Regions from separate parts of the Streptomyces sp. NPDC041970 genome, predicted to be linked through region 1. Evidence: riboswitches for the same ligand, from Rfam matches in the RefSeq annotation. Region 1 holds a riboswitch; the other holds the start of a gene.
The links. A riboswitch is a leader RNA that binds a small molecule or an ion and turns the genes downstream of it on or off. The one in region 1 is predicted to bind S-adenosylmethionine.
Positions count from the first base shown of each region.

Region 2: it holds a riboswitch for S-adenosylmethionine, as region 1 does, so the genes downstream of both, ACZ6EJ_RS25000 (aminotransferase class V-fold PLP-dependent enzyme) here and thrC (threonine synthase) in region 1, are expected to answer to the same signal.

Region 1 covers NZ_JBVJCD010000011.1:22,603-37,841, reverse strand. Annotated here, with positions in the region: gene ACZ6EJ_RS08620 (1-phosphofructokinase family hexose kinase) at 1-799, opposite strand, end outside; gene nagA (N-acetylglucosamine-6-phosphate deacetylase) at 954-2,111, opposite strand; gene ACZ6EJ_RS08610 (ROK family protein) at 2,111-3,004, opposite strand; gene ACZ6EJ_RS08605 (extracellular solute-binding protein) at 3,437-4,714, shown strand; gene ACZ6EJ_RS08600 (DUF3263 domain-containing protein) at 4,819-5,133, shown strand; gene otsB (trehalose-phosphatase) at 5,502-6,353, shown strand; gene ACZ6EJ_RS08590 (alpha,alpha-trehalose-phosphate synthase (UDP-forming)) at 6,459-7,859, opposite strand; gene ACZ6EJ_RS08585 (glucosyl-3-phosphoglycerate synthase) at 8,129-9,079, opposite strand; SAM riboswitch class I at 9,233-9,360, shown strand; gene thrC (threonine synthase) at 9,379-10,671, shown strand; gene ACZ6EJ_RS08575 (MoaD/ThiS family protein) at 10,704-10,982, shown strand; gene ACZ6EJ_RS08570 (cold-shock protein) at 11,549-11,755, shown strand; gene groL (chaperonin GroEL) at 12,502-14,124, shown strand; gene ACZ6EJ_RS08560 (hypothetical protein) at 14,430-15,239, opposite strand, start outside.
Region 2 covers NZ_JBVJCD010000072.1:31-15,269, reverse strand. Annotated here, with positions in the region: gene ACZ6EJ_RS25065 (hypothetical protein) at 1-63, opposite strand, end outside; gene ACZ6EJ_RS25060 (carbohydrate kinase family protein) at 222-1,196, shown strand; gene ACZ6EJ_RS25055 (aminotransferase class V-fold PLP-dependent enzyme) at 1,218-2,600, opposite strand; gene ctaC (aa3-type cytochrome oxidase subunit II) at 2,874-3,842, shown strand; gene ctaD (aa3-type cytochrome oxidase subunit I) at 3,839-5,575, shown strand; gene ACZ6EJ_RS25040 (cytochrome c oxidase subunit 4) at 5,572-5,970, shown strand; gene ACZ6EJ_RS25035 (L,D-transpeptidase) at 6,096-7,349, shown strand; gene ACZ6EJ_RS25030 (hypothetical protein) at 7,409-7,810, opposite strand; gene ctaE (aa3-type cytochrome oxidase subunit III) at 8,010-8,630, shown strand; gene qcrC (cytochrome bc1 complex diheme cytochrome c subunit) at 8,686-9,495, shown strand; gene qcrA (cytochrome bc1 complex Rieske iron-sulfur subunit) at 9,492-10,544, shown strand; gene qcrB (cytochrome bc1 complex cytochrome b subunit) at 10,541-12,187, shown strand; gene trpD (anthranilate phosphoribosyltransferase) at 12,311-13,375, shown strand; SAM riboswitch class IV at 13,467-13,584, shown strand; gene ACZ6EJ_RS25000 (aminotransferase class V-fold PLP-dependent enzyme) at 13,787-15,169, shown strand.

The sequences.
Region 1 (15,239 bases):
GGTCCGGCCAGTCCGCCCCCTCGACCAGCGCGGACAGCAGCCCCGCCACCGCCGCGTCGCCCGCGCCGGTCGGGTTGCCGCGCACGGCGGCGGGCGGGGCGGCCCGCCAGAGGCCCCGGGGGGTGACGGCGAGCAGGCCCTGGGGCCCCAGGGACGCGACCACGGCGTGGGCCCCCCGGCGGCGGGCGTCCCCGGCGGCGGGCAGCGGCTCGCGGTAGCCGGTCAGCCGGGCCAGTTCCTCCGCGTTCGGCTTGACCAGGTCGGGGCGGGCGGCGATGCCCCGGCGCAGCGGTTCGCCGGCGGTGTCCAGCAGGACGGGGACGGCGGCGGCGCGGGCGGTGCGGACGAGTTCCGCGTACGCGCCGACGTGGATGCCGGGCGGCAGGCCGCCGCAGAGGGCGACCGCGTCGGCGGAGGCGAGGAGGTCCTCGTAGGTGCGCAGGAAGGCGGCCCACTCGGCGGGGCTCACCTGCGGTCCGGGCTCGTCGAGCCGGGTGGCGCCGCCGGTGGACCGGTCGGTGACCGTCAGGGTCCGGCGGGTGTTCCCGGCGACGGGCACCAGGGCGTCGCGCGGCGGCAGCGGGGCGAGCAGGGAGCGCAGGACGTCGCCGGTGGGGCCGCCGGCGAAGCCGGTGACGACGCTCTCGTGGCCGAGCGCGGCGAGGATCCGTGCGACGCCGAGGCCCGCGCCGCCGGGGCGTTCGGCCACCTCGCCGACCCGGTGCGTGGTGTGGGGGACGAGCGCGTCGACGGTGTGGGCCACGTCGAGCGCCGCGTTCAGCGTGACGGTCAGGATCACCTGTGCCGTCCCTCCCTCGGTCCGTGGCTCCCACGGCCCGCACCCGTGTGCGGCGCGCAGGTGATCATGCCAAAGGAGGGGCGGCCGACCCCGTACCGGGGGTCGGCCGCCGCCCCGCCACGCGGGAGGGGTCCGGGCGCGGACGCCCGGCGGGTCAGGCCGTCTTGGGCTCGACGATCCACTCGCCCCGGCGCATGACGCCCTTGAGGACGAAGTCCTCGTCGAGCACGACCAGGTCGGCGTCCTTGCCGGGTTCCAGCGAACCGACCCGGTCGTCCACGCCGAGCAGCCGGGCGGGGTTGGCGGAGATGGAGCGGACGACGTCCTCGACGGGAATCCGGTCGACGGTGACGGCCCGCCGGAAGGCGGTGTCCAGGGTGAGGGTGGAGCCGGCGATGGAGCCGCCCTCCACCAGCCGGGCGACCCCGTCGCGGACCTCGACCGCGAGCGGGCCGAGCTGGTACTCCCCGTCGCCGAAGCCGGCGGCGTCCATCGCGTCGGTGATCAGCGCGACCCGGTCGGCGCCCTTGTGGCGGTAGGCCATCTCCAGGACGGCCGGGTGCAGGTGCGTGCCGTCGTTGATCAGCTCGACGGTGATCCGGTCGTCCTCCAGGAGGGCGGCGATCGGACCGGGCTCGCGGTGGGCGAGCGGGGGCATGGCGTTGAACAGGTGGGTGGCGACGGTCGCGCCCGCGTCGATCGCCAGGACGGTCTGGTCGTACGTCGCGTCGGTGTGGCCGATCGCGGCGATGACCCCGCGCTCGGCGAGCAGCCGTACGGAGTCCAGGCCGCCGGGCAGCTCGGTGGCGAGGGTGACCATGCGGGCGGCGCCGCGCGCCGCGTCCACCAGCCTGCCGACCTCGGCCGGGTCGGGGTAGCGCAGAAGCTGCTCGCTGTGGGCGCCCTTGCGGCACGGCGAGATGAACGGGCCCTCGAAGTGGATGCCGGTCAGGTCGCCCTGTTCGACCAGCTCGGAGAGGATGCCGGCGCGTTCGGCGAGGAAGTCCATCTCGCCGGTGACCATGGAGGCGACCAGGGTGGTGGTGCCGTGCTCGCGGTGCGTGCGGATGCCGGTGAGGACCTCGTCGACGGTGCCGGAGGTGAAGGAGGCCCCGCCGCCGCCGTGGTTGTGCATGTCCACGAAGCCGGGGACCACCCAGTGGCCGGTGAGGTCCACGATCCGGGCGCCCTCCGGCGCGTCGGCCGCGATCCGGGCGCCCTCGACGGTCACCCGGCCGTCCTCGACGGTGCCGGTGGGCAGCACCACCCGTCCGCCCGCGAGAACGGTGCTGTCTGCTGCGCGTCCGGCCATCAGGCGGAAACCTCCGTGGAGAGTAGATCCCAGGCGAGCAGCCCTGCGCCCAGGCATCCGGCGGTGTCCCCGAGGGCCGCCGGGACGATGTGGGGCAGCTTCTGGAACGTGACGCGTTCCTCGACGGCCGCACGCAGTGGTGTGAACAAGGTTTCCCCGGCCTCGGCGAGCCCGCCACCGATGATGAGCGTGCGGGGGTCCAGCAGGGTGAGCGCGGTGACGAGCCCGGCGGCGAGCGCGTCGACCGCGTCCGCCCAGACCCGGACGGCCGCCGGGTCGCCCGCCTCGACGGCCTTCGCGCAGTCCGCGGCGTCCGTGTCGGGGATGCCGGAGGCGGCGGCCCAGGCCCGTGTCACGGCGGCGGCGGAGGCCAGGGTCTCCAGGCAGCCGCGCTGGCCGCAGCCGCACTCCGGCCCGTCCCAGCGGACCACGATGTGCCCGATCTCACCCGCGTACCCGTGGGCGCCCGCCTCGATGGTCCCCCCGATGCCGATGGCCCCGGCGATGCCGGTGCCCAGCGGGACGAAGAGGAAGCGGTCCGCTCCCCGCCCGGCCCCGATGCGGCCCTCGGCGAGCCCGCCGGTGCGGACGTCGTGGCCGAGGGCGACCGGGATGTCGCCGAGGCGGCCGCGCAGGAGGGCCCGGAGCGGTACGTCGTGCCAGCCCAGGTTGGCGGCGTACACCGCGGTCCCCGTCTCGGCGTCGACGATGCCGGGCACGGCGACCCCGGCCGCGACGGCGCTCTCGCCGAAGTGCTCCTCGCCGTGGCGGCGCAGATCCGCCGCGAACGCGAGGATCGACTCGACGACCGCGTCGGGGCCGCGCTCGCGGCCGGTGGCCCGCCGCGCCTCGTGGAGCAGCGTGCCGTCGGCCCCGACCAGCGCGGCCTTCATTGCGGTGCCGCCCACATCGAGGGCGATGACATGTCTCACGGGAGACAGTTTCGCCCGCCGACCCCCAAAAGGTCTAGTCCACTAGCGCGGTTTGTTGCGCATCCATACAAAATGATGGGCGCAGTGGACCGTGCCGCTTACCTCCCGAGAAGGGAGGGAATCGACACCCCGCCCCGAGGGGAAACGGGGATAAAGGTCTGGACCAACATACGGTGCGGAGCCCCTGACTACCAGGGCGCGTACGCCAGTTGTCACCGCCGGGGCGCGTGTGCGTTGCCGAAGCGATACTCCAGTGGTGTAGACCGCCGGTTCGCCAATGGGGGAAAATCGTCGTTCATCCGGACGATGTCGGGGCAGGGTGGCGCGGTCACGACGAGGACGGCCGCACGAGCACGCCGGACACGCCGACCAGGGCAGAGACGATCAACGAGGATGGGCGAGGCTGTGCAGCGGCGTTTGACGAGTCTGACCGCGGCGGTGGCCGCGCTGGCGATGGCAGTGACCTTGTCGGGCTGCGGCGGTGACAGCGGCTCGGGCGGTGTGACCCTGAAGCTGGTCGCCGCCGACTACGGCACGGGGCCGTCCAACACCTCCGAGAAGTACTGGAGCCGGGTCGCGGCCGCCTTCGAGAAGGAGCACCCCGGCATCAAGGTCGACGTCAGCGTCTACGCCTGGAAGGACGTCGACCGCGAGGTCGCCGAGATGGTCGAGGCCGGCAAGGCCCCGGACGTCGCCCAGATCGGCGCGTACGCGAACTACGCCAAGGACGGCAAGCTCTACACCGCCGACGAGACCCTCGCCATCCGCACCACGGCGAACTTCCTGCCGTCGCTGACCGACGCGGGCAAGATCGACGGCACGCTGTACGGGCTCCCCTTCGTCGCCAGCACCCGGCTGCTGTTCTACAACGAGAAGCTCTTCGACCGGGCGGGCCTGGAGGCCCCCGAGACCTGGGGCGACATCCTGGCCGCCGCCACCGCGCTGAAGGCCAAGGGCGTCGCCTACCCCTTCGCCCTGCCGCTCGGCCAGGAGGAGGCGCAGGCCGAGACCCTGATGTGGCTGCTCAGCGGGGGCGGCGGCTACACCGACGAGGTCGGCGCGTACGACATCGACTCGGCGGCCAACGTCGCCACGCTGCGCTGGCTGCGGGACAACCTGGTCGGCAAGGGCCTGACCGGCCCCGTCCCCCCGGACCGACTCGACCGGGAGAAGGCGTTCGCGGCGTTCACCGAGGGCGAGGTCGGGATGCTCAACGGCCACCCCACGCTGATGAACAAGGCCGAGGCCGAGGGCGTCAAGGTCGGCATGGTGCCGCTGCCCGGCGTCGACGGGCCGACCAAGGGCTCGATGGGCGTCGCCGACTGGATGATGGGCTTCAAGCAGAACGGCCACCGCAAGGAGATCGGCACGTTCCTCGACTTCGTCTACTCGGACCGGAACGTGCTCGACTTCGCCGAGGAGTACACCATGCTGCCGGTCACCGGCAGCGCCTCCGCCGCGATGGAGGCGGACGAGAAGCACCGCAAGATGCGCAAGTTCCTGGCGGCCCTGCCGAACTCGACGCTGCCGCCGTTCGGCAAGACGTCGTGGGCCGCCGTGAGCGACGCGATCAAGAAGAACATCGGCGGGGCGGTCGCGCCGGGCAGCAACCCGGAGAGCGTGCTCGGCGGGATATCCGCCGAGGCGACGCGGGCGGAGGCGGCGGAGTAGCGGTCGGGGGGCGGGCCGGAGGCGGCGGAGCGGCGGTCGCGGGGCGGGCGGCCGGGCGGCGCACCCCGGATGCGGTGTCGGGGGCGGGCGTTAGGTTGGTTGACATGACCGCCCCCGACCCCGGAGCAGCATCCGACCCCGCCCCCGACGCCGAACCGGCGCCCGAGCCCGGCCCCGAGCCCGCCCCGGACCCGGCCGAGCTGTCCGAGCGGGACCGGGCGCTGCTGGCCCTGGAGCGGCGGCCCTGGTCGGGGCCGGGCGCGAAGGAGCGGGCGATCCGCGAGGAGCTGGGGATCTCGCCGGTCCGCTACTACCAACTGCTGAACGCGCTGATCGAGGACGAGCGGGCGCTGCGGGAGGACCCGGTCACGGTCAACCGGCTGCGCAGAGTGCGCGCGGCGAAGCGCGACCGCCGCTGAACGGGGCGGCTGACGGCTCCGGGCCTGCGGCGACGAGCCTGGGGCTCCGGCCCCGCCTCCTGGCCCCGGCTTCCCGCCCCGGCTTCCCGCGGCGGTCGTGGCGGTCCGGGCGCCCTCGGAGGCTGCACGCGAGCCGGCCTCCAGGCCCTGGTCTCCCGGCCTCTCGGCCCCTCCGGCGATGATCGCCGCCGAACCGGACCCGACCGCCCGACCTCGGCCCCCGGCCCAGGCCCGACCTGAGCCCCCAGCGAAGGGCCTCTGCGCCCGCCTCCGGCGGTGGCCGCGACGGTCCCGGCGGCCCCGGTGGCGGTACGGGGGCGGAGGCCCGGCCCCGCCCCTCGCGGGCGGCCACCCGATAAGCTCGGCGCATGGCCAGTCACCCGGAAACTCTGCCGAACCCGGCCACCCCCGCCGGCCGCGAGGGGCTGAAGGCCCTGCTGGACCGGCCCGACCGCGCGGTGATCGCGCTCGACTTCGACGGCACCCTCGCCGACATCGTCCCGGACCCCGAGCAGGCCCGCGCCCATGCCGGCGCGGTGACCGCGCTCGCCGCGCTCGCCCCGAAGGTCGCCGCCGTAGCCGTGATCACCGGCCGCCCCGCCGAGGTCGCCGTGCGCAACGGGGGCTTCGCGGGGGTCCCCGGTCTGGAGGGCCTCGTCGTCCTCGGCCACTACGGCGCCGAGCGCTGGGACGCCGGGACCGGCACCGTCAGCGCCCCCGCCCCGCATCCGGGCGTCGACGCCGTACGGGCCGAACTCCCCGGCGTACTGGAGGAGTTCGGCGTCTCCCACGGGGCGTGGGTGGAGGACAAGGGGCGGGCCGTCGCCGTCCACACCCGGCGCGCCGACGACCCGCAGGCGGCGTTCGAGACGCTGCGCGGGCCGCTGGACGCCCTGGCCGCCGCGCACGGGCTGATCGTCGAACCGGGCCGCTTGGTCCTGGAGTTGCGTCCGCCCGGCGTGGACAAGGGCGTCGCGCTCAAGACGTTCGTACGGGAGCGGGACGCCCGGTCCGTTCTGTACGCGGGCGACGACCTCGGGGACCTCGCCGCGTTCGCCGCGGTGGAGGAGCTGCGGACGGCGTCCCCGGACGGCGTCCCCGGCCTGCTGGTGTGCAGCGGCAGCACCGAGGTGCCCGAGCTGGCCGAACGCGCCGACCTGGCGGTCCCCGGCCCGGCCGCGGTCGTCGCCCTCCTGGCGGCGCTGGCCGACCGGATGTGACCGAGATATGCCCCTGACCGACCGGGTGTGACCGGTCGGATGACGGCAAACAGCCCCGGCCCCCCGGAGTGCGCGGGGGGCCGGGGCTGTTCCGTCCGGCCGGACTCAGTCCTTGCGCAGCGCGTCGAGCTGGTCCAGGAACCACTGCTGCGGGGGCAGGGCGGTCGCCGCCTCGGCCAGGCGCTCGGAGCGCCGGGAGCGTTCGTCCGCGCTCATCGTCAGCGCCTCGTGCAGGGCCTCGGCCGTGCCCGTCACGTCGTACGGGTTCACGACGATCGCGTCCTCGCCCAGCTCCTCGTAGGCCCCCGCCTCCCGTGACAGGACCAGCGCGCAGCCCTCGTCCGAGACGACGGGGACCTCCTTGGCGACCAGGTTCATGCCGTCGCGGATCGGGTTGACCAGGGCCACGTCCGCCAGCCGGTACGCGGCCAGCGAGCGGGCGAAGTCGTCGTTGACGTGGAGCACCACGGGCGTCCAGCTCTCCGTGCCGTACTCCCCGTTGATCTCGGTGGCCAGGCTCTGCACCGCCGCCGTGTAGTCCCGGTAGACGGGGAGGTCCTGGCGGGAGGGGTAGGCGAAGGCCACGTGGACGACGCGTTCGCGCCACTCGGGGTGGGTCTCCAGGAGCGTCCGGTACGCGTGCAGGCCGCGCACGATGTTCTTGGACAGCTCGGTGCGGTCCACCCGGACGATGGTCTTGCGGCCCTCGCCCACCTGCTCCCGCAGCGCCGCCATCCGCTCGTCGACGTCCGCCTCGTGCGAGCGCCGCCGCAGGAAGTCGGCGTCCGCGCCGAGTCCGTGCACGCCGATGCGGGTGCGGCCGGTCCCGCCCAGGATCTCCGTGCAGCAGTTGATGAACGCGTCCGCCCAGCGGCGGGTCAGGAACGCCGCCCGGTCCGCCCCGAGGATGCCGCGCAGCACCTGCTCGCCGATGTCGTCGGGAAGCAGCCGGAAGTAGTCGACGGGAGCCCACGGGGTGTGCGAGAAGTGGCCGATCCGCAGGTCGGGGCGGAGCTCGCGGAGCATTCCGGGCACCAGGGTCAGGTGGTAGTCCTGCACCAGGACCGCCGCTCCGGGGCCCGCCTCCTCGGCCAGCGCCTGCGCGAAGGCCCGGTTGTACGCCTCGTACGAGGCCCACTGCCGCCGGAACTCCGCGTCGAAGACCGGCTCCACCGGGGTCTGGTAGAGCAGGTGGTGGACGAACCACAGCACGGAGTTCGCGATGCCGTTGTAGGCGTCGGCGTGCACCTCCGCGTCGATGTCGAGCATCCGGACGCCCGGCTCCCCGACCCCGCGCCGCACCGCCTCGCGGTCCCCGTCCCCGAGGGCCGCGCAGACCCACAGCTTGTCGTCGACGGCGCTCAGACCCGAGACGAGTCCGCCGCCGCCGCGCTTGGCGTCGAGCGAACCGTCCTCACCGAGCGTGTACGAGACCGGGCCGCGGTTGGACGCGACCAGGACCTGGGCGGTGGCGGGGGCTGCGGGTTCGGCGAGCTCAGAGACCATGTAGCGGAACCTAGCCCGTAAGGGAAGCCGTCAAACGCGATTACCTGCGGCGGAAGCCACCGCCCGCGCCGCCGTGCCGGTCCGGGGCGGCGTTCCCGCCCGCGCCGGGTCCCGCCCGCGACGCCGTGCTCGTCCGCGTCAGCGTTCTGCCCGCGCCGGTCCCGCCTGCGGCGTACGCCCGATCGTGCCGCGCCCCCGCCCGTACGCGGCGCGCCACCCGCGCCTCCGCCCGTACGCGGCGCACGCCGACCGCCCCCGACCGCCCCGCCTCACGCCGCGTGTCGCTCCGCGTACTCCGCCATCTCCCGCATCGGGGGCCGCTCCTCGGTGTCCACCGCGTGGGTGCGCGGGACGAAGCCGCTCTCCTCCCGCTCGAACTGCGTCAGCACCGGCCGCACCAGGTGGCCCCGCGAGAGCCGCACCTGGGCGGTGCGGTAGATCGTCGCCGCCATCCGGCCCAGCGCCCGGCCGTCCTGGTGGCGGTGTCTGCGTACGCCGACGTCCACCTGGCCCAGCGCGTCCAGGCCCACGGTGTGCAGCGCGTCCACCAGGAGCCCCAGCTCCACCCCGTAACCGACCGGGAACGGCAGCCGCTCCAGCAGCGAGCGGCGCACCGCGTACTCGCCGCCCAGCGGCTGGACGAAACCGGCCAGCAGCGGCCAGTGCAGGTTGATCAGCGGACGCGCCACCAGCTCGGTGACCCGGCCGCCCTGGCCCGCGCTGTCGCCGAGCGGGCGGTCGTACATCGCCTTGACGAACTGGACGCCGGGGTCCGTGATGAGCGGACCCACCGTGCCGGAGACGAAGTCCGACGAGAAGTCCAGCAGGTCGGCGTCGACGAAGCAGACGATCTCCCCGCTGGTCACCAGGAGCGAGCGCCACAGGACCTCGCCCTTGCCGGGCACGGCCGGTATGCGGGGCAGGATCGCGTCCCGGTGGACCACCCGTGCGCCCGCCGCCCGCGCGACGGCGGCCGTGGCGTCGGTGGAACCGGAGTCGATCACCACGAGCTCGTCCACGAGGCGGACCTTCTCCATCAGTTCGCGCCGGATCGTCGCCACGATCGCGCCGACCGTCGCCTCCTCGTTCAGCGCGGGCAGCACCACGCTCACCGACGCACGCCGGGGATCGGCGTCCCGGACGTCGGCGAGCAGCGCGGGCGGGCGGTCTGCGGACGACCAGGAACGCCTGGTCAACCAGCGTTCCACCTCTTCGAGCACGGTCTGAACTCCCTGTGTGTGATCCATCTCGCCGTACGGACGACTATCTCAACGGCCCAGTGCTTCGGTTACAGTCTTGAACAACGCGGATCACCCTCGCATGTCGGGGTCGGACCGCCCACAAACGCCGGGATCGAAGATCCCGTGCCACACAGCTCATCCAGAGGGACTGAGGGAACGGCCCGTTGAAGTCCCGGCAACCCTCCTGCCGACCGCGAGGTCACGGTGGGGAAGGTGCCAATTCCGTCTCGCGGCGAAACGCGTCGTGAGGAAGATGAGGAGAGAGGGCCTCCGCCATCATGGCTGTTCAGACAGTTGAAGGTCAGACCATCACGTCCCCGGATCTGGGACCCGCCGCCGCGCTTTCCTGCCGCGAGTGCAAAGAACGCTTCGAACTCGGCCCGATCTTCGCCTGCGCCTCCTGTTTCGGCCCGCTGGAAGTGGCGTACGACCTGCCCACCGGCTCCCCGGAGGAGTTGCGCCGGCGCATCGAGGCCGGCCCGGACAACATCTGGCGCTACGCCCCGCTCCTGCCCGTCCCGGCGGACGTCGCGGAGAAGCCCAACCTCAACCCCGGTTTCACCAAGCTGGTCAAGGCCGACAACCTCGCCCGTGAACTCGGCGTCACCGGCGGCCTGTACGTGAAGGACGACTCCGGCAACCCGACGCACTCCTTCAAGGACCGCGTCGTCGCTATCGCCGTCGAGGCCGCCCGCGCCTTCGGTTTCACCACCCTGTCCTGCTCCTCCACGGGCAACCTGGCCGGGGCCGTCGGCGCCGCCGCCGCCCGCGCCGGACTGCGCTCCTGCGTGTTCATCCCGCACGACCTGGAGCAGGGCAAGGTCGTCATGGCCGCCGTGTACGGCGGTGAACTGGTCGGCATCGAGGGCAACTACGACGACGTCAACCGCTTCTGCTCCGAGCTGATCGGCGACCCGCTCGGCGAGGGCTGGGGCTTCGTCAACGTCAACCTCCGGCCGTACTACGGCGAGGGCTCCAAGACCCTGGCGTACGAGATCTGCGAGCAGCTCGGCTGGCGGCTGCCGGACCAGATCGTCGTCCCGATCGCGTCCGGCTCCCAGTTGACGAAGATCGACAAGGGGTTCCAGGAGCTGATCAAGCTGGGCCTGGTCGAGGACCGGCCGTACAGGATCTTCGGCGCCCAGGCCGAGGGCTGCTCCCCGGTCTCCGCCGCCTTCAAGGCCGGTCACGACGTGGTGCGCCCGCAGAAGCCGAACACCATCGCCAAGTCCCTGGCCATCGGCAACCCGGCGGACGGCCCGTACGTCCTCGACATCGCCCGCCGCACCGGCGGCGCGGTGGACGACGTGACCGACGAGCAGGTCGTCGACGCGATCAAGCTGCTGGCGCGCACCGAGGGCATCTTCGGCGAGACGGCGGGCGGGGTGACGGTCGGCGTCACCAAGAAGCTGATCGAGGCCGGCGTGATCGACCCGACGCTCACCACCGTCGTGCTGAACACCGGTGACGGCCTCAAGACGCTCGACGCGGTCTCCGCGACCTCGCAGGCCACGGCGACCATCAAGCCGAGCCTGGAAGCGTTCCGCAGCGCGGGCCTCGCCTCCGCCTGACCACCCCAGACCGCAGGAAGAAGGGCACCAGCATGAGCGTCAAGGTCCGCATCCCCACCATCCTCCGTACGTACACGGGTGGGCAGGCCGAGGTCACCGCCGAGGGCGCGAAGCTCTCCGAGGTCATCGAGTCCCTGGAGAAGGACCACCCCGGCATCGCCGCCCGCGTCCTCGACGACCAGGGCAAGCTGCGCCGCTTCGTCAACGTGTACGTCAACGACGACGACGTGCGCTTCGAGGGCGGCCTGGAGACGGCCACGCCGGACGGCGCGGGCATCTCGATCATCCCCGCCGTCGCCGGCGGCTGCTGACGCGCTACGGGCTGCTGACGCGCTACGGGGGGTGCCGCACGGCGGCCCGCGCACCCCAGCCTTCCCATCGCGCCCGCGCGTGAACCGGACCGGCCCCGCGTGAGCCGTGGCGCCCCCGCGTACGCCGGGTCGCCGCCCGGCGCGCGTCGCGGCCGTTCCCTCCGTACGAGAAATCGCCCCCTCCGCACCAGAAGCGGAGGGGGCGATTCTGCATGGTTGAGCGCGGTACAGTTGGGGAAGCCCCCTCCGCTGCTCGTGCCGCCCGCATATGAGAATGCGCCCGGCTCCGTCGAGAAGTAGCCAAAGTGCATCCCCCTCTTGAGGCATAAGTGGCCTTTGTCTGGCCCGACTTGCCCGCAAATCTTGGTAAACACGCATTTTCGGGTGTTCGGTCGCGCCCAGAATTCTCGTCCGATTGACCTGTTGCAGAGGGCAGTTGGGCAGATACATTCGGCCGCGGTCGACGCGCTACAGCGCCACGCACCCTCTCCTGTCGGAGGGTGGGATGCGACCCAGGGTCCGCGAAGTGCGGTCCTGTGCAAGGGCCAGTAATAGGGGAGTTAGGCATGGCTCAGGGCACCGTCAAGTGGTTCAACGCGGAGAAGGGGTACGGCTTCATCGCGGTCGACGGTGGTGCGGATGTTTTCGTCCACTACAGCGCGATCCAGATGGACGGGTACCGCACCCTCGAAGAGGGTCAGCGAGTTGAATTCGAGATCTCGCAGGGCCAGAAGGGGCCCCAGGCCGACATGGTCAAGCTCGCCGTCGGCTGAGCCGGCGCGGTCGTCCGACGACACTACTCACGCGGCGAGGGCCCGACCCCGGATTCCGGGGCCGGGCCCTCGCCGCGTACTCCGGGCCGCCGGGGCCTGCCCGCGCCCCGTCTCTGGGCCGGGCCGTCGACCGGGCCGCCGGGGCCCCTGTCGCCGGGGGCCCGCACCCCGCCTCTGTGCGGGCCGTCACGCTCGCCCCGCGCCTGCTCCGGGCCATCCCGCGCCCCTGCGCCCGCTCCGGGGCATCCCGTGCCCGCCTCGCCCTGCGCCTGCTCCGGGCCATCCCGCGCTCCTGCTCCTGCTCCGGGGCATCCCATGCCCGCCTCGCCCTGCCCTCGCCCCGCGCCCGCCACGCCTCGCCCCGCACCCCGTGCGCGCCCCGCGTCCCCTGTTCGCCCCTTCCGCAGGTCAAGCGCGCCCACTGCCCCCCGCAGGCGGCGGGGGCGCCCCGGCCGGTGGCGGGGCCGCCCCGCGAGTGCCCGCATCGACGCCGTAGCCGCACGCCCGGACCGGGCCCCGGCGGGTGGCTGGAGAGGGTCGCCGCGACCGCCGAGGCGCTTGCACTCTCAGGGGTCGAGTGCTAATCATTGGCGTTAGCACTCTCCAGGTGAGAGTGACAGAACTTGGACCGGGCCGGTGAGGCCCGCAGGTGCGGTGGAGCAAGGGACCGCCGCACGCGCAGGCCGTCCGTCGCGGGCGCCACTCGGTCCGGAGAAATCCACCCCTGTCCGGGAGGACCACTTCACATGGCCAAGATCATCGCGTTCGACGAGGAGGCACGGCGCGGTCTCGAGCGCGGGATGAACCAGCTCGCCGACGCCGTCAAGGTCACCCTCGGCCCCAAGGGCCGTAACGTCGTCCTCGAGAAGAAGTGGGGCGCGCCCACGATCACCAACGATGGTGTTTCCATCGCCAAGGAGATCGAGCTCGAGGACCCGTACGAGAAGATCGGTGCGGAGCTGGTCAAGGAGGTCGCCAAGAAGACGGACGACGTCGCCGGCGACGGTACGACCACCGCCACCGTTCTGGCCCAGGCTCTCGTCCGCGAGGGTCTGCGCAACGTCGCCGCGGGCGCCAACCCGATGGCGCTCAAGCGGGGCATCGAGAAGGCCGTCGAGGCCGTCTCCGCCGCCCTGCTGGAGCAGGCCAAGGACGTGGAGACCAAGGAGCAGATCGCTTCGACCGCCTCCATCTCCGCCGCCGACACCGAGATCGGCGCCAAGATCGCCGAGGCGATGGACAAGGTCGGCAAGGAAGGCGTCATCACCGTCGAGGAGTCCCAGACCTTCGGTCTGGAGCTGGAGCTCACCGAGGGTATGCGCTTCGACAAGGGCTACATCTCGGCGTACTTCGCCACCGACATGGAGCGTATGGAGGCGTCCCTCGACGACCCGTACATCCTGATCGTCAACTCCAAGGTCGCCAGCGTCAAGGACCTGATCCCGCTGCTGGAGAAGGTCATGCAGTCGGGCAAGCCCCTGCTGATCATCGCCGAGGACGTCGAGGGCGAGGCGCTCTCCACCCTGGTCGTCAACAAGATCAAGGGCACGTTCAAGTCCGTCGCCGTCAAGGCTCCGGGCTTCGGCGACCGCCGCAAGGCCATGCTCGCGGACATCGCCATCCTCACCGGTGGCACCGTGATCTCCGAGGAGGTCGGTCTCAAGCTGGAGAACGCCGGCCTGGACCTGCTCGGCCGCGCCCGCAAGGTCGTCATCACCAAGGACGAGACGACGATCGTCGACGGCGCCGGTGACAGCGACCAGGTCCAGGGTCGCGTCAACCAGATCCGTGCCGAGATCGAGAACTCCGACTCGGACTACGACCGCGAGAAGCTCCAGGAGCGTCTGGCGAAGCTGGCCGGCGGCGTGGCCGTCATCAAGGCCGGCGCCGCCACCGAGGTGGAGCTCAAGGAGCGCAAGCACCGCATCGAGGACGCGGTGCGCAACGCCAAGGCCGCCGTCGAGGAGGGCATCGTCGCCGGTGGTGGCGTGGCTCTGCTCCAGGCCTCGGCCGTCTTCGACAAGCTCGACCTCACGGGCGACGAGGCGACCGGCGCCAACGCCGTGAAGCTCGCGCTGGAGGCCCCGCTCAAGCAGATCGCCGTCAACGGCGGCCTTGAGGGCGGCGTCATCGTGGAGAAGGTCCGCAACCTGCCGATCGGCCACGGCCTCAACGCCGCGACCGGCGAGTACGTCGACATGATCGCCGAGGGCATCATCGACCCGGCGAAGGTCACGCGCTCCGCTCTGCAGAACGCCGCGTCCATCGCCGCGCTCTTCCTCACCACCGAGGCCGTCATCGCCGACAAGCCCGAGAAGGCCGGCGCGGCCGCTCCGGGCGGTATGCCGGGCGGTGACATGGACTTCTGATCGTCCGCAGGGGCTCCGGCCCCCGGTCGATCGTCGTTCACCGTACGTCCCGCAGGGGCGGCACCTCCTTCAGGGGAGGCGCCGCCCCTGCGGCGTTGGGGACGGTCCGCCTGCCCCCGGTCCGCGCCCTGTCCCGCCCCGCCCTGCCGGTTGCGCGGGTGCGCGGGTGCGCGGGTGCGCCGCGCGGTTGTCCCCGGCCCGCGCCCCGTCCTGTCCCGCCTCGCCCCGCCGGTTGCGCGGGTGCGCCGCACGCCTTGGGCACGCCCTCTCCGGTCCCGCCGCGGGCGCACCCGGCCCGTCGGCCGCTACGAACCGCTGCCGGAGCCCCGGTCGCGGGAGCGGGACCGGTGGGCCCGTTCCGACCGGGGGACCAGCCCGGCCCGGACCGCGTCCATCCGCTCCCGTACGCCCGGCGGCCGCACGGCTCCCGGCGGGCCGGCCGGGGGCTGCGGGGACGGCTCCCGGCAGAGACGGCAGAGGCCGCCGAGGAGCGCTTCGGGGCTGCCGGGGGCCCCGCACTCGCCGCACTCCAGGGTGCGCAGGACCGTACGGGGGGTCGGCAGGACGCGTTCGGGCGGCAGTTTGTCACGCAGCCGCCGTTCGACCAGGCGGGCGGCGCAGTGGACGGGGGACGGCAGGCCCACGGTGAGCGCGTGCAGCAGCTCCGCCTCCGTCGCGCCCCGCGCGAACCACTCGACGACCTGCGGCTCCAGGCGTACGCAGTCGGCGGCGGACAGCGACAGCGCGGGGGCCGTCCGGCCCAGGGCCGCGAGCAGGATGAACGCCCGCGAACGGGTGGGCCGCCGCGGCCGGTCCGGCGGGACGTCACCCCGCGTGTAGGCGTCCCACCAGTCGTCCTCGCGTGCGGTGCGGGAGAAGAAGGTCCGGGTCACCCAGAGCATCACGTCGTCCGTGATCACGCATTCGCTGCCGCGCCGCAGATGTCCGGCGGCCTGGAGGCGGTTGAGGGTGGTGCGCAGGGCGCACTGGCCGTACGGGAGGTGCTTGGCCAGCGTCTTCACGGAGATGTCGGAGCCGTCCGGCAGCCGGTCCACGTAGGCGGCGACGGCCGCGTCCCGAGGGAGCAGGTGGGCGAAGTCCCGGTCGGTGCGCGG
Region 2 (15,239 bases), on a different contig from region 1:
GCAGTCGCCGCGCAGGGCGGCCAGACTCGGTTCCGGCTCGGGAGATGCGATGGGGTTCGCCATGTCCGCACCGTAACCACGGCCACCGCTCGGGCAGAAGGCCCTACTATCGGGTAGTTTCCCCTTGTGCCCGACCGCGGGGCCACCCGGTAGCGTGAACTGTCACGCCGTCCCGGAGGGAGCAGTCACGGCCCTTCGCCTTCCGCAGGAGTAGCCTCCCCGTGCGTATCGCAGTCACCGGCTCCATCGCCACCGACCACCTGATGACGTTCCCCGGCCGATTCGCCGACCAACTGGTCGCGGACCAGTTGCACACGGTCTCCCTCTCCTTCCTGGTCGACAACCTCGACGTGCGCCGGGGCGGTGTCGCCGCCAACATCTGCTTCGGCATGGGCCTGCTCGGCACCCGCCCGATCCTGGTCGGCGCCGCCGGGGCGGACTTCGACGAGTACCGCGCCTGGCTCGACCGGCACGGCGTCGAGACCGCCTCGGTCCGCATCTCCGAGGTCCTGCACACCGCGCGCTTCGTCTGCACCACCGACGCCGACCACAACCAGATCGGCTCCTTCTACACGGGCGCCATGAGCGAGGCCCGCCTGATCGAGCTGAAGAGCGTCGCCGACCGCGTCGGCGGCCTCGACCTCGTCTCCATCGGAGCCGACGACCCCGAGGCGATGCTCCGCCACACCGAGGAGTGCCGCTCCCGGAACATCCCGTTCGCCGCGGACTTCTCGCAGCAGATCGCCCGGATGGACGGCGAGGAGATCCGCATCCTCCTCGACGGCGCCACGTACCTCTTCTCCAACGAGTACGAGAAGGGGCTCATCGAGTCCAAGACCGGCTGGAGCGACGAGGAGATCCTCGCCAAGGTCGGCCACCGGGTCACCACCCTCGGGGCGCGCGGCGTGCGCATCGAGCGGGTCGGCGAGCCGGTCATCGAGGTCGGCTGCCCCGAGGAGGAGACCAAGGCCGACCCCACCGGCGTCGGCGACGCCTTCCGGGCCGGCTTCCTCTCCGGCCTGGCCTGGGGCGTCAGCCTGGAACGGGCCGCCCAGGTCGGCTGTATGCTCGCCACCCTCGTCATCGAGACCGTCGGCACCCAGGAGTACACCCTGCGCCGCGCCCCCTTCATGGACCGCTTCACCAAGGCGTACGGCGACGAGGCCGCCGCCGAGGTCAGCCGGCACCTGGCGTAGGCGGCCCGCCGCCACGACCGGTCAGACGAGCCGGCGGACCACATGGGCCGCGCCCCGGTCCGCCGGCTCCTCGCCCACGTACTCCTGCCCCCGCATCTCGCACCACGCCGGGATGTCCAGCCGCGCGGCCTCGTCGTCGGCGAGGACCGTCACCGTGGCGCCCACCGCCACCTCCCCGATCACCTTCGCCAGTTCGATCACCGGGATCGGGCAGCGCCGGCCCAGCGCGTCGACCACCAGGGAGGCGGCGGGCTCGGGGGAGGGGGACGCCTGCGCCGGGGCCCCCAGGCGCTCGCGCACCTCCGCGACCACTCCGGGCAGGATCTCCAGGAAGCGGTCCACGTCCGCCTCGGGCGTGCCCGGAGGCAGCGACACCCGCACGTTCCCCTCCGAGAGGACGCCCATCGCCTTCAGGACGTGGCTGGGCGTCAGCGTGCTGCTGGTGCAGGACGAGCCGGACGACACGGAGAAGCCCCTGCGGTCCAGCTCGTCCATCAGCGTCTCCCCGTCGACATAGAGACACGAGAAGGTGACCAGGTGCGGCAGCCGCCGCCGCGGGTCGCCCACCACCTCCACATCGGGCACCGTCCGGCCCACCACCGTCCGGACGCGGTCCACCAGGGCCCGCAGCCGCGCCGACTCCGCCGCCGCCTCGGCCCGCACGGCGCGCAGCGAGGCCGCCGCCGCCACGATCGCCGGCAGGTTCTCGAACCCCGGCGCCCGTCCCGACTCCCGCTCCCCGGCCGGCCCTCCGGGCGAGAAGCGCACCCCCTTGCGGACGGCGAGCAGCCCCACCCCGGCCGGGCCGCCCCACTTGTGCGCGCTCGCGGCCAGCAGCGACCAGCCCTCGGGGACGGGCCCCCAGCCCAGCGACTGGGCCGCGTCCACCAGCAGGGGGACCCCGGCGCCGGCGCAGGCCGCGGCGACCTCGGCCACCGGCTGCTCGGTGCCCACCTCGTGGTTGGCCGACTGGAGGCAGGCCAGCGCGGTGTCCGCCCGCAGCGCCTCGGCGTACGCCGCCGGGTCCACCGCCCCCGACCGCTCCACCGGGACCTCGGCGGCCACCCCGCCCGCGGCCTCGTGCGCCGCCGCCGCGTGGAGCACCGAGGAGTGCTCGACCGCCGAGACCACCAGCCGCCGGCCGACACGCCGACGCCCCGAAAGAGCGCCGGCAATTCCCGAGTGCACCGCGACCGTCCCCGAAGGGGTGAACACCAGCTCGTCCGGGCGGCAGCCGACGGCCTCCGCGGCGGTCTCGCGGGCCGCGTCCAGCAGCAGCCGGGCCCGCCGCCCCTCGCGGTACAGGCGGGCGGGGTCGGCCCAGCCGTCGTCGAGCGCGGCAAGCAGCGCCTGGCGTGCGACGGGGTGCAGGGGGGCGGCGGAGGCGGCGTCGAAGTAGGGCACGCCGCCACGCTAGCCCGCACCCGGCCCCACCAGGGGGCCCGCCCGGCCGTCGGGGCGGGCGAGAGGGCGTCAGAAGAGGGGTGGAGGACCGCGTTCCACCCCTTGGGGGTGTCGGGCGGCGCGTTGGGCACCCTCCCCGCGCGGCCCCAAATAGCGTCCAGTAGGGTTTGGTCCGCATAAACATCCAAACCCCTGCCCGCGTCAGGGCCGGCGACCGACCAGAGACATACGGGCGCGCCGACCGTGCGGGCGAGACTCTCGGGAAGGCGCTACGTGAGTCCCAACGGCTCCGACCGCTCGTCGCGGCGCCCGATGCGGCGGAAGCTGCCGCAGGTGCTGACTGCGGGCCTGGTCCTGGCGACGGCCTCCGGTTGTTCATACAACTGGGAGGATTTCCCCCGCCTCGGTATGCCCACCCCGGTGACGGAAGAGGCTCCTCGGATTCTCTCCCTCTGGCAAGGCTCGTGGGCGGCAGCGCTCGTCACGGGTGTCCTTGTCTGGGGGCTGATCCTCTGGAGCGTCTTCTTCCACCGGCGTAGCCGGACCAAGGTGGAGGTACCTCCGCAGACCAGGTACAACATGCCCATCGAGGCGTTGTACACAGTGGTTCCCCTCATCATCGTCTCGGTGTTCTTCTACTTCACCGCGCGCGATGAATCGAAGCTCCTCGAACTCTCCGAGAAGCCCGCCCACACCATCAACGTGGTCGGATTCCAGTGGAGCTGGGCCTTCAACTACGTCGAGAAGGTGGACGGTCAGCCGGCGGCGGGCAACGAGATCCCCAAGGAACTCGACGCCATCCCCGACCGCTACCGCGACGAGTTCCCCCAGGGCGCCGGCGGCGTCCACGACGTGGGCGTGCCCGGTACCCGCAACCCCCAGAACGGCAATCCGGGCCCGACCCTGTGGCTGCCGAAGGGGGAGAAGGTCCGCTTCATCCTCACGTCGCGCGACGTCATCCACTCCTTCTGGGTGGTGCCGTTCCTCATGAAGCAGGACGTCATCCCCGGCCACACCAACGCGTTCGAGGTCACTCCCACCAGGGAGGGCACCTTCATGGGCAAGTGCGCCGAGCTCTGCGGCGTCGACCACTCCCGGATGCTCTTCAACGTCAAGGTCGTCTCCCCCGAGCGTTACCAGCAGCACCTCAAGGAGCTGGCGGAGAAGGGTCAGACGGGCTACGTGCCGGCAGGCATCGAGCAGACGGACCCGGCCAGGAATGCGGAGAAGAACCAACTGTGAGCATCCTCAACGAACCTCAGGGTGCCACGCCGGCAGACGACTCGTACGAGGACGAGCTGCCGGTGCGGCGCAAGCAGCCGGGCAATGTCGTCGTCACGTGGCTGACCACCACTGACCACAAGACGATCGGTACGCTCTACCTGGTCACGTCGTTCGTGTTCTTCTGCATCGGCGGACTCATGGCGCTCTTCATGCGCGCCGAGCTGGCCCGTCCGGGCACGCAGATCATGTCGAACGAGCAGTTCAACCAGGCGTTCACGATGCACGGCACGATCATGCTGCTGATGTTCGCGACGCCGCTGTTCGCCGGGTTCGCGAACTGGATCATGCCGCTGCAGATCGGCGCGCCCGACGTGGCGTTCCCGCGGCTGAACATGTTCGCGTACTGGCTGTACCTCTTCGGCTCGCTCATCGCGGTGGCCGGCTTCCTAACCCCGCAGGGCGCGGCCGACTTCGGCTGGTTCGCCTACTCCCCGCTGTCGGACGCGGTCCGCTCGCCGGGCGTCGGCGCCGACATGTGGATCATGGGTCTGGCCTTCTCCGGCTTCGGCACGATCCTCGGCTCGGTCAACTTCATCACCACGATCATCTGTATGCGCGCGCCCGGCATGACGATGTTCCGTATGCCGATCTTCACCTGGAACGTCCTGCTGACCGGTGTGCTGGTCCTGCTGGCCTTCCCGGTCCTGGCCGCCGCGCTCTTCGCGCTGGAGGCGGACCGCAAATTCGGCGCGCACATCTTCGACGCGGCCAACGGCGGCGCACTGCTGTGGCAACACCTCTTCTGGTTCTTCGGCCATCCAGAGGTGTACATCATCGCCCTGCCGTTCTTCGGCATCATTTCCGAGGTCATCCCGGTATTCAGCCGCAAGCCGATGTTCGGCTACATCGGTCTGATCTCCGCGACGATCGCCATCGCCGGCCTTTCGGTGACGGTGTGGGCGCACCACATGTACGTCACGGGCGGTGTGCTGCTGCCGTTCTTCTCCTTCATGACGTTCCTGATCGCCGTACCCACCGGCGTGAAGTTCTTCAACTGGATCGGAACGATGTGGAAGGGGTCGCTGTCCTTCGAGACACCGATGCTCTGGGCCGTCGGCTTCCTGATCACCTTCACCTTCGGTGGTCTGACCGGCGTCATCCTGGCCTCACCCCCGCTGGACTTCCACGTCTCCGACTCGTACTTCGTCGTCGCGCACTTCCACTACGTCATCTTCGGCACGGTGGTCTTCGCGATGTTCTCCGGCTTCCACTTCTGGTGGCCGAAGTTCACCGGCAAGATGCTGGACGAGCGGCTCGGCAAGATCACGTTCTGGACCCTGTTCGTGGGCTTCCACGGCACGTTCCTGGTGCAGCACTGGCTCGGCGCGGAGGGTATGCCCCGCCGGTACGCGGACTACCTCGCCGCCGACGGCTACACCGCGCTGAACACGATCTCGACGATCTCCTCGTTCCTGCTCGGCCTGTCGATGCTGCCGTTCTTCTACAACGTCTGGAAGACCGCCAAGTACGGCAAGAAGATCGAGGTCGACGACCCGTGGGGTTACGGCCGCTCCCTCGAATGGGCGACCTCCTGCCCGCCCCCGCGGCACAACTTCCTCACGCTGCCGCGCATCCGCTCGGAATCCCCGGCGTTCGACCTGCACCACCCGGAGATCGCGGCGCTCGAACAGCTCGAGTACCACGGTGAGTCGGACAAGGCCCTCGCCGGCGGCAAGGAGGCAGGCAAGTGAAGATCCAGGGACAGATGTTCATCTGGCTGAGCGTCTTCATCCTCGCCATGGCCGTCACGTACGGCGTGTGGTCCAAGGAGCCGGTCGGCACCACCGCCCTCTTCCTGGCCTTCGGCTTGGCCGTGATGATCGGCTTCTACCTGGCCTTCACGGCCAACCGGGTGGACGCCATGGCCCAGGACAACAAGGAGGCGGACGTCGCCGACGAGGCGGGGGAGCTGGGGTTCTTCTCCCCGCACAGTTGGCAGCCGCTCTCCCTGGCGGTCGGCGGCGCCTTCGCCTTCATGGGCGTCGTCTTCGGCTGGTGGCTGCTCTACTTCTCGGCCCCCCTGCTCCTGATCGGCCTCTTCGGCTGGGTCTTCGAGTACTACCGGGGCGAGAACCGCACCCAGTGACGCCTGCCGGCAGGTGACACGCGCTACACCACGAAGGGCCCGCGACGCTCGCAGCGACGCGGGCCCTTCGCTCGTTTGCAGTCATAGAACGCGCTGGAACGGACGAGTCTTCTTAGCGTGGGGCCATGAACCACACGCCGCGCATCCGCACCGTAGTGAGCTGCACCCTGCTGGTCGTGACCCTCGCCGCGGGTGCGACCGCCTGTGGCTCGCCCGAGGACCGCCCGCTCTCGACGAAGACGTACGACGCGGGCGACCAGGTCTCCTTCAACGGCCCTTCCGACGAGAGGAAGGCCGACCCCGACAAGCCCCTGGAGGTCACCGTCAGCGGCGGCGACGGCCGCATCACCGACGTGAGCGCCGTGGACACCGCGGGCCGCCACCTCGCGGGCGAGCTGTCCGCCGACGGCCGGCGCTGGCGCTCCACCGCCCCGCTCGCGGCCGGCACCGGATACACCGTCAGGGTCGCCACCGAGAACGGCGACGGCGCTCCGGGCGCCCGCACGCTCTCCTTCGACACCTCCTCGCCCAAGAAGCTGCTGAAGGTGGCCTTCGGCCCGCAGGCGGGCACCTACGGCGTCGGACAGCCCATCACGGCGGAACTCAGCGCTCCGGTCACCGACAAGGCGGCCAGGGCCACCGTGGAGCGCGCCCTCAAGGTCCGCTCCACCCCGGCGGTCACCGGATCCTGGCACTGGGTGGACGCCAAGAAGCTGCACTACCGCCCGAAGGAGTACTGGCCCGCCGACGCCACCATCGAGGTGCGCTCCAACCTCGCGGGCATCAAGGTGGCCAACGCCCTGTACGGGGCGGAGGCCAAGCCCCTGAAGATCTCCACCGGCGACCGGATCGAGGCCCTGACCGACGCCTCGAAGCACACGATGACCGTGCTCCGCAACGGAGAGGTGATCAACACCATCCCGGTCACCACCGGCAAGCCCGGCTTCTCCACGCGCAACGGCGTCAAGGTGGTGCTGGCGAAGGAGTACTACGTACGGATGCGCGGGGAGAGCATCGGCATCGCGGCCGGCTCCTCCGAGTCGTACGACCTGCCGGTCTACTACGCCACACGGGTGACGTGGAGCGGCGAGTACGTCCACGCCGCCCCCTGGTCCACCGGCTCCCAGGGCCGCGCCAACGTCAGCCACGGCTGCACGGGGATGAGCACCGGCGACGCGGAGTGGTTCTTCGAGACCGTGCGCCAGGGCGACGTCGTCGAGGTCGTCGGCAGCGAGGGGGAGACCATGACCCCGTTCGACAACGGGTTCGGGGACTGGAACCTCTCCTGGGAGAAGTGGCTGAAGGGCAGCGCCCTGCACGAGGGGGCGCCGGACAGCCCGCAGACGCTGCAGGCCGCCCGACTGCGCCCCCAGGTCTGACGCGGGCCGGGGGGATGTCCCGCCGCGTGCGGCGCCCCTCACGGGGCCGCAGGGGCCTCTCAGGCCCCCACGGCGAGCCGGCGGCGCAGCAGCGCCGCCAGCGCGTCGGGGAACTCCACCGGGTCCACCGGGAGGGTCACCGCGGACTCCGCGCGGCTCCAGGTGGCCAGCCAGGCGTCCTGCGGGCGGCCGATCAGCAGCAGGACGGGCGGGCAGTCGAAGATCTCGTCCTTGATCTGCCGGCAGACGCCCATGCCGCCGACGGGAGCCGTCTCGCCGTCCAGGACGCAGACGTCGACGCCGCCCCCGTCCAGCGCGGCCAGGACGGCCGGGAGTGTCGCGCACTCCAGGAACTCCACCGGCGGAACGTCCGCCGCGGGCCTGCGACCGGCCGCCAGCCTGACCTGCTCGCGGATGTTGGCGTCGTCGCTGTAGACCAGGACCGTGGCGGTCGCCTGCATTGTTCCTCCGTGACATCGACGTCGTCGGGGCTCTGGGGGCATGAACCGATGCGCGGATCGTACTCCGCCGGACTGGCTGTCAGCACCGGTAAGGACGACCTTTCGCTGGGCCGTTCGGCCCAGCGGGGGACCCCCGCGGACGGCTCGGACACACCGAACGGCACCCCCCGGAGTGAGGGCGGGATAAGCGACCGACATAATGTCGGTCGTGGCGACAGCAACGACAGTAGAAACCGGGCACGCGCACCCGTCGGTCAATCGACCGAACCTCACCAGCGTCGGAACCATCATCTGGTTGAGTTCCGAGCTGATGTTCTTCGCGGCCCTCTTCGCGATGTACTTCACCCTGCGATCGGTGACGGGACCCGAGTACTGGAAGGAGATGGCCGGCCATCTGAACTTCCCGTTCTCGGCGACGAACACCACCATCCTGGTGCTCTCCTCACTCACCTGCCAGCTCGGCGTCTTCGCCGCCGAGCGGGGCGATGTGAAGAAGCTCCGCACCTGGTTCATCATCACCTTCGTGATGGGTGCGATCTTCATCGGCGGCCAGGTCCTGGAGTACACCGAGCTGGTCAAGGACGCGGGGCTCTCCCTCTCGTCCGGCCCGTACGGCTCGGTGTTCTACCTGACCACCGGCTTCCACGGTCTGCACGTGACAGGCGGTCTCATCGCCTTCCTGCTGGTCCTCGGCAGGACGTACGCGGCCAAGAGGTTCACCCACGAACAGGCCACCGCCGCCATCGTCGTGTCGTACTACTGGCACTTCGTCGACGTCGTGTGGATCGGCCTGTTCGCCACGATCTACATGATCAAGTAACCGGGCTCGCACCCACCCACCATCGACGCAGAAGATCCTGACACCGGGGTAATCCGTGAAAAAGCTCTCCGCACGACGACGCCATCCGCTGGCGGCGGTCGTCGTACTACTCCTCGCGCTGGCGGCTACCGGGGGGCTGTACGCAGCGTTTGCGCCTGCGGGCAAGGCGCAGGCCGACGAAACCGCCCAGTCCCTCGCGATCGACGAGGGCAAGAAGCTCTACTCCGTGGGCTGCGCGAGCTGCCACGGAACCGGCGGTCAGGGCACCACTGACGGGCCGTCCCTCGTGGGCGTGGGCTCCGCCGCCGTCGACTTCCAGGTCACCACGGGCCGTATGCCCGCGCAGCAGCCGGGCGCCCAGGTGCCGAAGAAGAAGGCCATCTACAGCCAGGCGCAGGTCGACCAGCTCGCGGCGTACGTCGCGTCGCTGGGCGCCGGCCCGATCACGCCGAGCGAGAAGCAGGTCGACCCGGCCGGCGCGAACGTGGCCAAGGGCGGAGACCTCTTCCGCAACAACTGCGCCCAGTGCCACAACTTCACCGGCAAGGGCGGCGCGCTGACCTACGGGAAGTACGCACCCGACCTCGAGGGCGTGAGCCCCAAGCACATCTACGAGGCCATGCAGACCGGCCCGCAGAGTATGCCCTCCTTCCCCGACACGACGATGCCGGAGCAGGAGAAGAAGGACATCATCGCGTACATCCAGACCGTGAACGGCGAGGAGACGGCCAGCCCCGGCGGCCTCGCCCTCGGCGGCCTCGGTCCGGTCAGCGAAGGTCTGTTCGCCTGGATCTTCGGACTGGGTGCGCTCGTCGCAGTCGCCGTCTGGGTCGCGGCCCACACCGCTAAGGCCAAGAAGTCATGAGTAGCCAACAGATTCCAGAAGACAACCTGCCCGTAGTGCAGGAGACCGCGCACGGCGCGGTGGAGGGTACGGGCGACCCGTTCGCCGATCCGGGGCTGCCGGCCCACAAGCCGCGCATCCAGGACCTCGACGAACGCGCCGCGAACCGCTCGGAGCGGGCCGTCGCGTTCATGTTCATCCTCTCGATGCTGGCGACGGTGGGCTTCATCGCCTCCTACGTCGTCTTCCCGGTGGACAAGATCGTCTACATCTGGCCCTTCGGCCATGTGAGCGCGCTCAACTTCTCCCTGGGCCTCACCCTGGGCTTCGCCCTCTTCTTCATCGGCGCGGGCGCCGTCCACTGGGCGCGCACCCTGATGTCCGACGTCGAGGTCGCCGCCGAGCGCCACCCGATCGAGGCGCCGCCCGAGGTCAAGGCCAAGGTGCTCGCCGACTTCGCGGCCGGCGCCCAGGAGTCCGCGCTGGGCCGGCGCAAGCTGATCCGCAACACCATGTTCGGCGCGCTGGCCCTGGTGCCGCTCTCCGGCGTGGTCCTGCTGCGCGACCTCGGTCCGCTGCCGGAGAAGAAGCTCCGGTCCACCATGTGGGCCAAGGGCAAGCAGCTCGTGAACATGAACACGATGCAGCCGCTGCGCCCGGAGCACGTCGCGGTCGGCTCGCTGACCTTCGCCATGCCCGAGGGCCTGGAGGAGGACGCGCACGACTTCCAGTCGCAGATCGCCAAGGCCGCCCTGATGATCGTCCGCATCGAGCCGGACGACATCAAGGACAAGCGCCAGCGCGAGTGGGCGCACGAGGGCATCGTCGCCTTCTCCAAGATCTGCACCCACGTCGGCTGCCCGATCAGCCTGTACGAGCAGCAGACACACCACGTGCTCTGCCCGTGCCACCAGTCCACCTTCGACCTCTCCGACGGCGCCCGAGTCATCTTCGGTCCGGCCGGCCACCCCCTTCCGCAGTTGCGGATCGGTGTGAACAGCGAGGGCAACCTCGAGGCGCTCGGTGACTTCGACGAGCCCGTCGGCCCGTCCTTCTGGGAGCGCGGATGAGTACTGCGACAACCAACCCGTCCGCCGACCAGGCGGGTCAGCGCAAGGCGCCCGCGGGCGAGCGGGTCGCCGACTGGGCGGACGGCCGGCTGGGCATCTACGGCCTGGCCAAGGCCAACATGCGCAAGATCTTCCCGGACCACTGGTCCTTCATGCTCGGTGAGGTCGCGCTCTACAGCTTCATCATCATCATCCTCACGGGTGTGTACCTGACGCTGTTCTTCCAGCCGAGCATGAACGAGGTCGTCTACCACGGCCCGTACGAGCCCATGCAGGGCATCAGGATGTCGGAGGCCTACGCCTCCACGCTGAAGATCAGCTTCGAGGTCCGCGGCGGTCTGCTCGTACGGCAGATCCACCACTGGGCCGCGCTGATCTTCCTCGCGGGCATGTTCGTGCACATGATGCGCGTCTTCTTCACGGGCGCCTTCCGCAAGCCGCGCGAGATCAACTGGCTGTTCGGCTTCCTGCTGTTCGTGCTCGGCATGTTCACCGGCTTCACGGGCTACTCCCTCCCGGACGACCTGCTCTCCGGTACGGGCGTCCGCTTCACCCAGGGCGCGATCCTGTCGGTGCCGATCGTCGGCACCTACATCTCGATGTTCCTGTTCGGCGGCGAGTTCCCCGGCCACGACTTCGTGGCCCGGTTCTACTCGGTCCACATCCTGCTGCTGCCCGGCATCATGCTCGGCCTGCTGGTGGCCCACCTGATCCTGGTCTTCTACCACAAGCACACGCAGTTCGCGGGCCCCGGCCGGACCAACAAGAACGTCGTCGGTATGCCGCTGCTGCCGGTCTACATGGCGAAGGCCGGAGGGTTCTTCTTCCTGGTCTTCGGCGTCATCGCGATCATCTCGGCCATCGCCACGATCAACCCGATCTGGGCGCTCGGCCCGTACCGCCCGGACCAGGTGTCCACCGGCGCCCAGCCCGACTGGTACATGGGCTTCGCCGAGGGGCTGGTCCGTGCGATGCCCGGCTGGGAGATCAACCTGTGGGGCCACACGCTCGCCCTGGGCGTGTTCATCCCGCTGGTCCTCTTCGGCGTGGTGCTCTCCGCGATCGCGGTCTACCCGTTCATCGAGGCCTGGGTCACCGGGGACAAGCGCGAGCACCACATCCTGGACCGCCCGCGCAACGCCCCGACCCGGACGGCCTTCGGCGTCGCCTGGATCACGGCGTACTTCATCGGCCTCGTCGGCGGTGGGAACGACCTGTGGGCCACGCACTTCCACCTGTCGCTGAACGCCATCACGTGGTTCGTCCGGATCTTCTTCTTCGCCGGACCGGTCATCGCGTTCATCGTCACGAAGCGGATCTGCCTCGGCCTCCAGCGCCGCGACCGGGACAAGGTGCTGCACGGCCGCGAGAGCGGCATCATCAAGCGGCTGCCGCACGGTGAGTTCGTGGAGGTCCACGAGCCGCTGTCCCAGGAGCAGTTGCACACGCTCACCGCGCACGAGCAGTACAAGCCGCTCGAGCTCGGCCCCGCGGTCGACGAGAACGGCGTCAAGCGCAAGATCTCCCCGATGCAGAAGCTGCGCGCCAAGCTCAGCCAGGGGTACTACGGCGAGGGCAACCAGATCCCCAAGCCCACCCCCGAGGAGTACAAGGAGATCACCGAGGGCCACGGCCACCACTGATCACCTGAGCTGATCGCCACCGCGAGAGCCCCGTCCACCCGATGGACGGGGCTCTTCGCGTCCCCTCCCGCCTGGATAGGGTGGGGCCACCCCTAGACCGACTGTGGACCCCTGGAGCGGACCATGAACGTTGTGACCCCGAGTGGCGGCGACAGCGTGGCGGACCACTCCTGGCCCGGCCTGCTGAACCCCCTGCTGCGCGGCGAGGACCTCTCCTCCGAGGAGACCGCCTGGGCCATGGACCGCATCATGAGCGGCGAGGCGACCGACGCGCAGATCGCCGGGTTCGCCGTCGCGCTGCGGGCCAAGGGCGAGACCGTCGACGAGGTCACCGGACTGGTCCGGGCGATGTACGCGCACGCCCGGACCATCCACGTGCCCGGCCGCACCGTGGACATCGTCGGCACCGGCGGCGACCTCGCCAAGACGGTCAACATCTCGACCATGTCCGCGATCGTCATCGCCGGCACCGGCGCCAAGGTGGTCAAGCACGGCAACCGCTCCGCCTCCTCGGCCAGCGGCTCCTCCGACGTGCTGGAGAAGCTCGGCGTCAACCTGGAGCTGACCCCGCAGCGGGTCGTGGAGGTCGCCGAGCGGGCCGGCATCACCTTCTGCTTCGCGGTCAAGTTCCACCCCGCCCTGCGCTACGCCGCCAAGGCGCGCAGGGAGCTGGGCGCGCAGACCACGTTCAACATCCTGGGACCCCTCACCAACCCGGCCCAGGTGCGCGCCCAGGCCGTCGGGGTGGCCGACGCCCGGATGGCCCCGATCGTCGCGGGCGTCCTCGCCGACCGGGGCAACTCCGCGCTGGTCTTCCGCGGCGACGACGGGCTCGACGAGCTGACCACCACCGCCACCTCGCGGGTCTGGGTGGTCCGCGACGGCGCGGTCCGCGAGGAGGCGTTCGACCCGCGCGACGTCGGGCTGCCGCTCGTCCCCGTCTCCGCGCTGCGCGGCGCCGACGCCTCGTACAACGCCGACGTCGCCCGCCGCCTGCTGGACGGCGAGGGCGGCGCGGTGCGCGAGGCGGTGCTGCTCAACTCGGCGGCGGCGCTGGTCGCCCTGGACCCCGGTCCGGGCACGCTCGCCGAGCAGATCGCCGCGAAGATCCTGGTGGCCGCCGAGGCCGTCGACTCCGGGGCGGCCAAGCGGACCCTGGAGCGCTGGGTGGAAGCCAGCAACGCCTGAGCCCCAGGGGCCCGCGGTGTGACGCAGGGCGCAGTCCGGCATCCGGACTGCGCCCTTGCGCGTACGGCCGCGTATGGCAGGATGCTGGGCAGGTCATGAGTGACAGCGACTACGGCCCCGGCCCGCTGTCCGGCAACCCTCCGTCCGTGGCGGGGTGCCCCGGGTGAAGACCAGGCCGTGGGCAGCGAGGTCCGCGGCAAGCGCGGGCCCCTAGGCATCCGGCGGATGCCAGCCCCCGGGGTCCTGGTCCCTAGGGAGCCTCTTGTGAGCAAGCGAATGCGATAGGGCCGTCCGGCCCTGGGGCGCATCGCCCCTCCGCGCGCCCTTCTCCGGCGCGTTCTTCCCCCTTCTCCTGCGCTGCCGCGTACCCGCCGGCGCACGGATCTCGCCTGCCTGTTACGGGAGTCCGCCATGTCCGTCTCCACCGCTGCCCTCGACCCGTCGCTCCGCGCCCCGCTGCCCGTGCTGGGGCGGGACGTCACCGTCCCGCTCGTCACCGGCGGCGAGGTCGCCTACGCCGCCCTCGACTACGCGGCCAGCGCCCCGGCCCTCCAGCGGGTCTGGGACGACGTGGCCGCCTACGCCCCGTACTACGGCAGCGTCCACCGCGGGGCCGGATACCTCTCGCAGCTCTCCACCGACCTCTTCGAGAACAGCCGCCGCACCGTCGCCGACTTCCTCGGCTGCCGGGCGGACGACCAGGTGGTCTTCACCCGTTCGACGACCGACTCCCTCAACCTGCTGGCCGCCGTGCTGCCCGCCGACTGCCAGGTCTTCGTGTACGAGACCGAGCACCACGCGTCCCTGCTGCCCTGGCGCGACGCGCGGGTCACCTACCTCGACGCGCCGCGCACCCCGGCCGAGGCCGTCACCACCCTGGAGCGGGCCCTCGCCGACCGGGAGTCCTCCCCGAACGGCCCGGCGCTGGTCTGCGTCACCGGGGCCTCCAACGTGACCGGCGAGCTGTGGCCGGTCAAGGAGCTGGCCGCCGCCGCCCACGCGCACGGCGCCCGCATCGTCCTGGACGCCGCCCAGCTCGCCCCCCACCACCCCGTGGACCTCGCGGAACTGGACGTCGACTGGATCGCCTTCTCGGGCCACAAGCTGTACGCGCCCTTCGGCTCCGGCGTCCTCGCGGGCCGCGCCGACTGGCTGCGGGCCGCCGAGCCGTACCTCGCCGGCGGCGGCGCCTCCCGCACCGTCGCCCGGCGCGCCGACGGCGGGGTGGAGGTGGACTGGCACACCACGGCCGCCCGCCACGAGGCCGGTTCGCCCAACGTCATCGGCGTGTACGCGATCGCCTCCGCCTGCAAGGCCCTGACCGAGGCGGGCTTCGACAACCTGGTCGCCCGCGAGCAGGAGCTGGTGCGCCGGGTCCGCGCGGGGCTCGCGGAGGTGCCCGAGGTGCGGGTGCTCTCGCTGTTCGGCGACGACGCGCCCCGCGTCGGCGTCATCTCCTTCGTGGTGCGCGGCTGGAACAGCTCGCACTTCGCCGCGGCCCTCTCCGCGGAGTACGGCATCGGCGTGCGCGACGGCCTCTTCTGCGCCCACCCGCTGGTGCGCACCCTCCTCGGCAGCGACCCGCAGGAGCCCGGCGAGTGCGGCGCGCCGGAGGCCGAGCCGGGCGAGAGGTCGCTGAACGCCATCCGGGTCAGCTTCGGCGCCGGCACGCCGGACGAGCACATCGAGCGGTTCCTGCGCGCGGTCGGCGAGCTGGTCCGCGACGGCGCCCAGTGGAAGTACCGCACCGAGGGCGGCCGCTGCGTTCCGGACCGGGGCGCGGCCCAGGTCTGAGCGGCCCGGTCGCGGGGGGGGGGGGGGGGGGGGGGGGGGGGGGGGGGGGGGGGGGGGGGGGGGGGGGGGG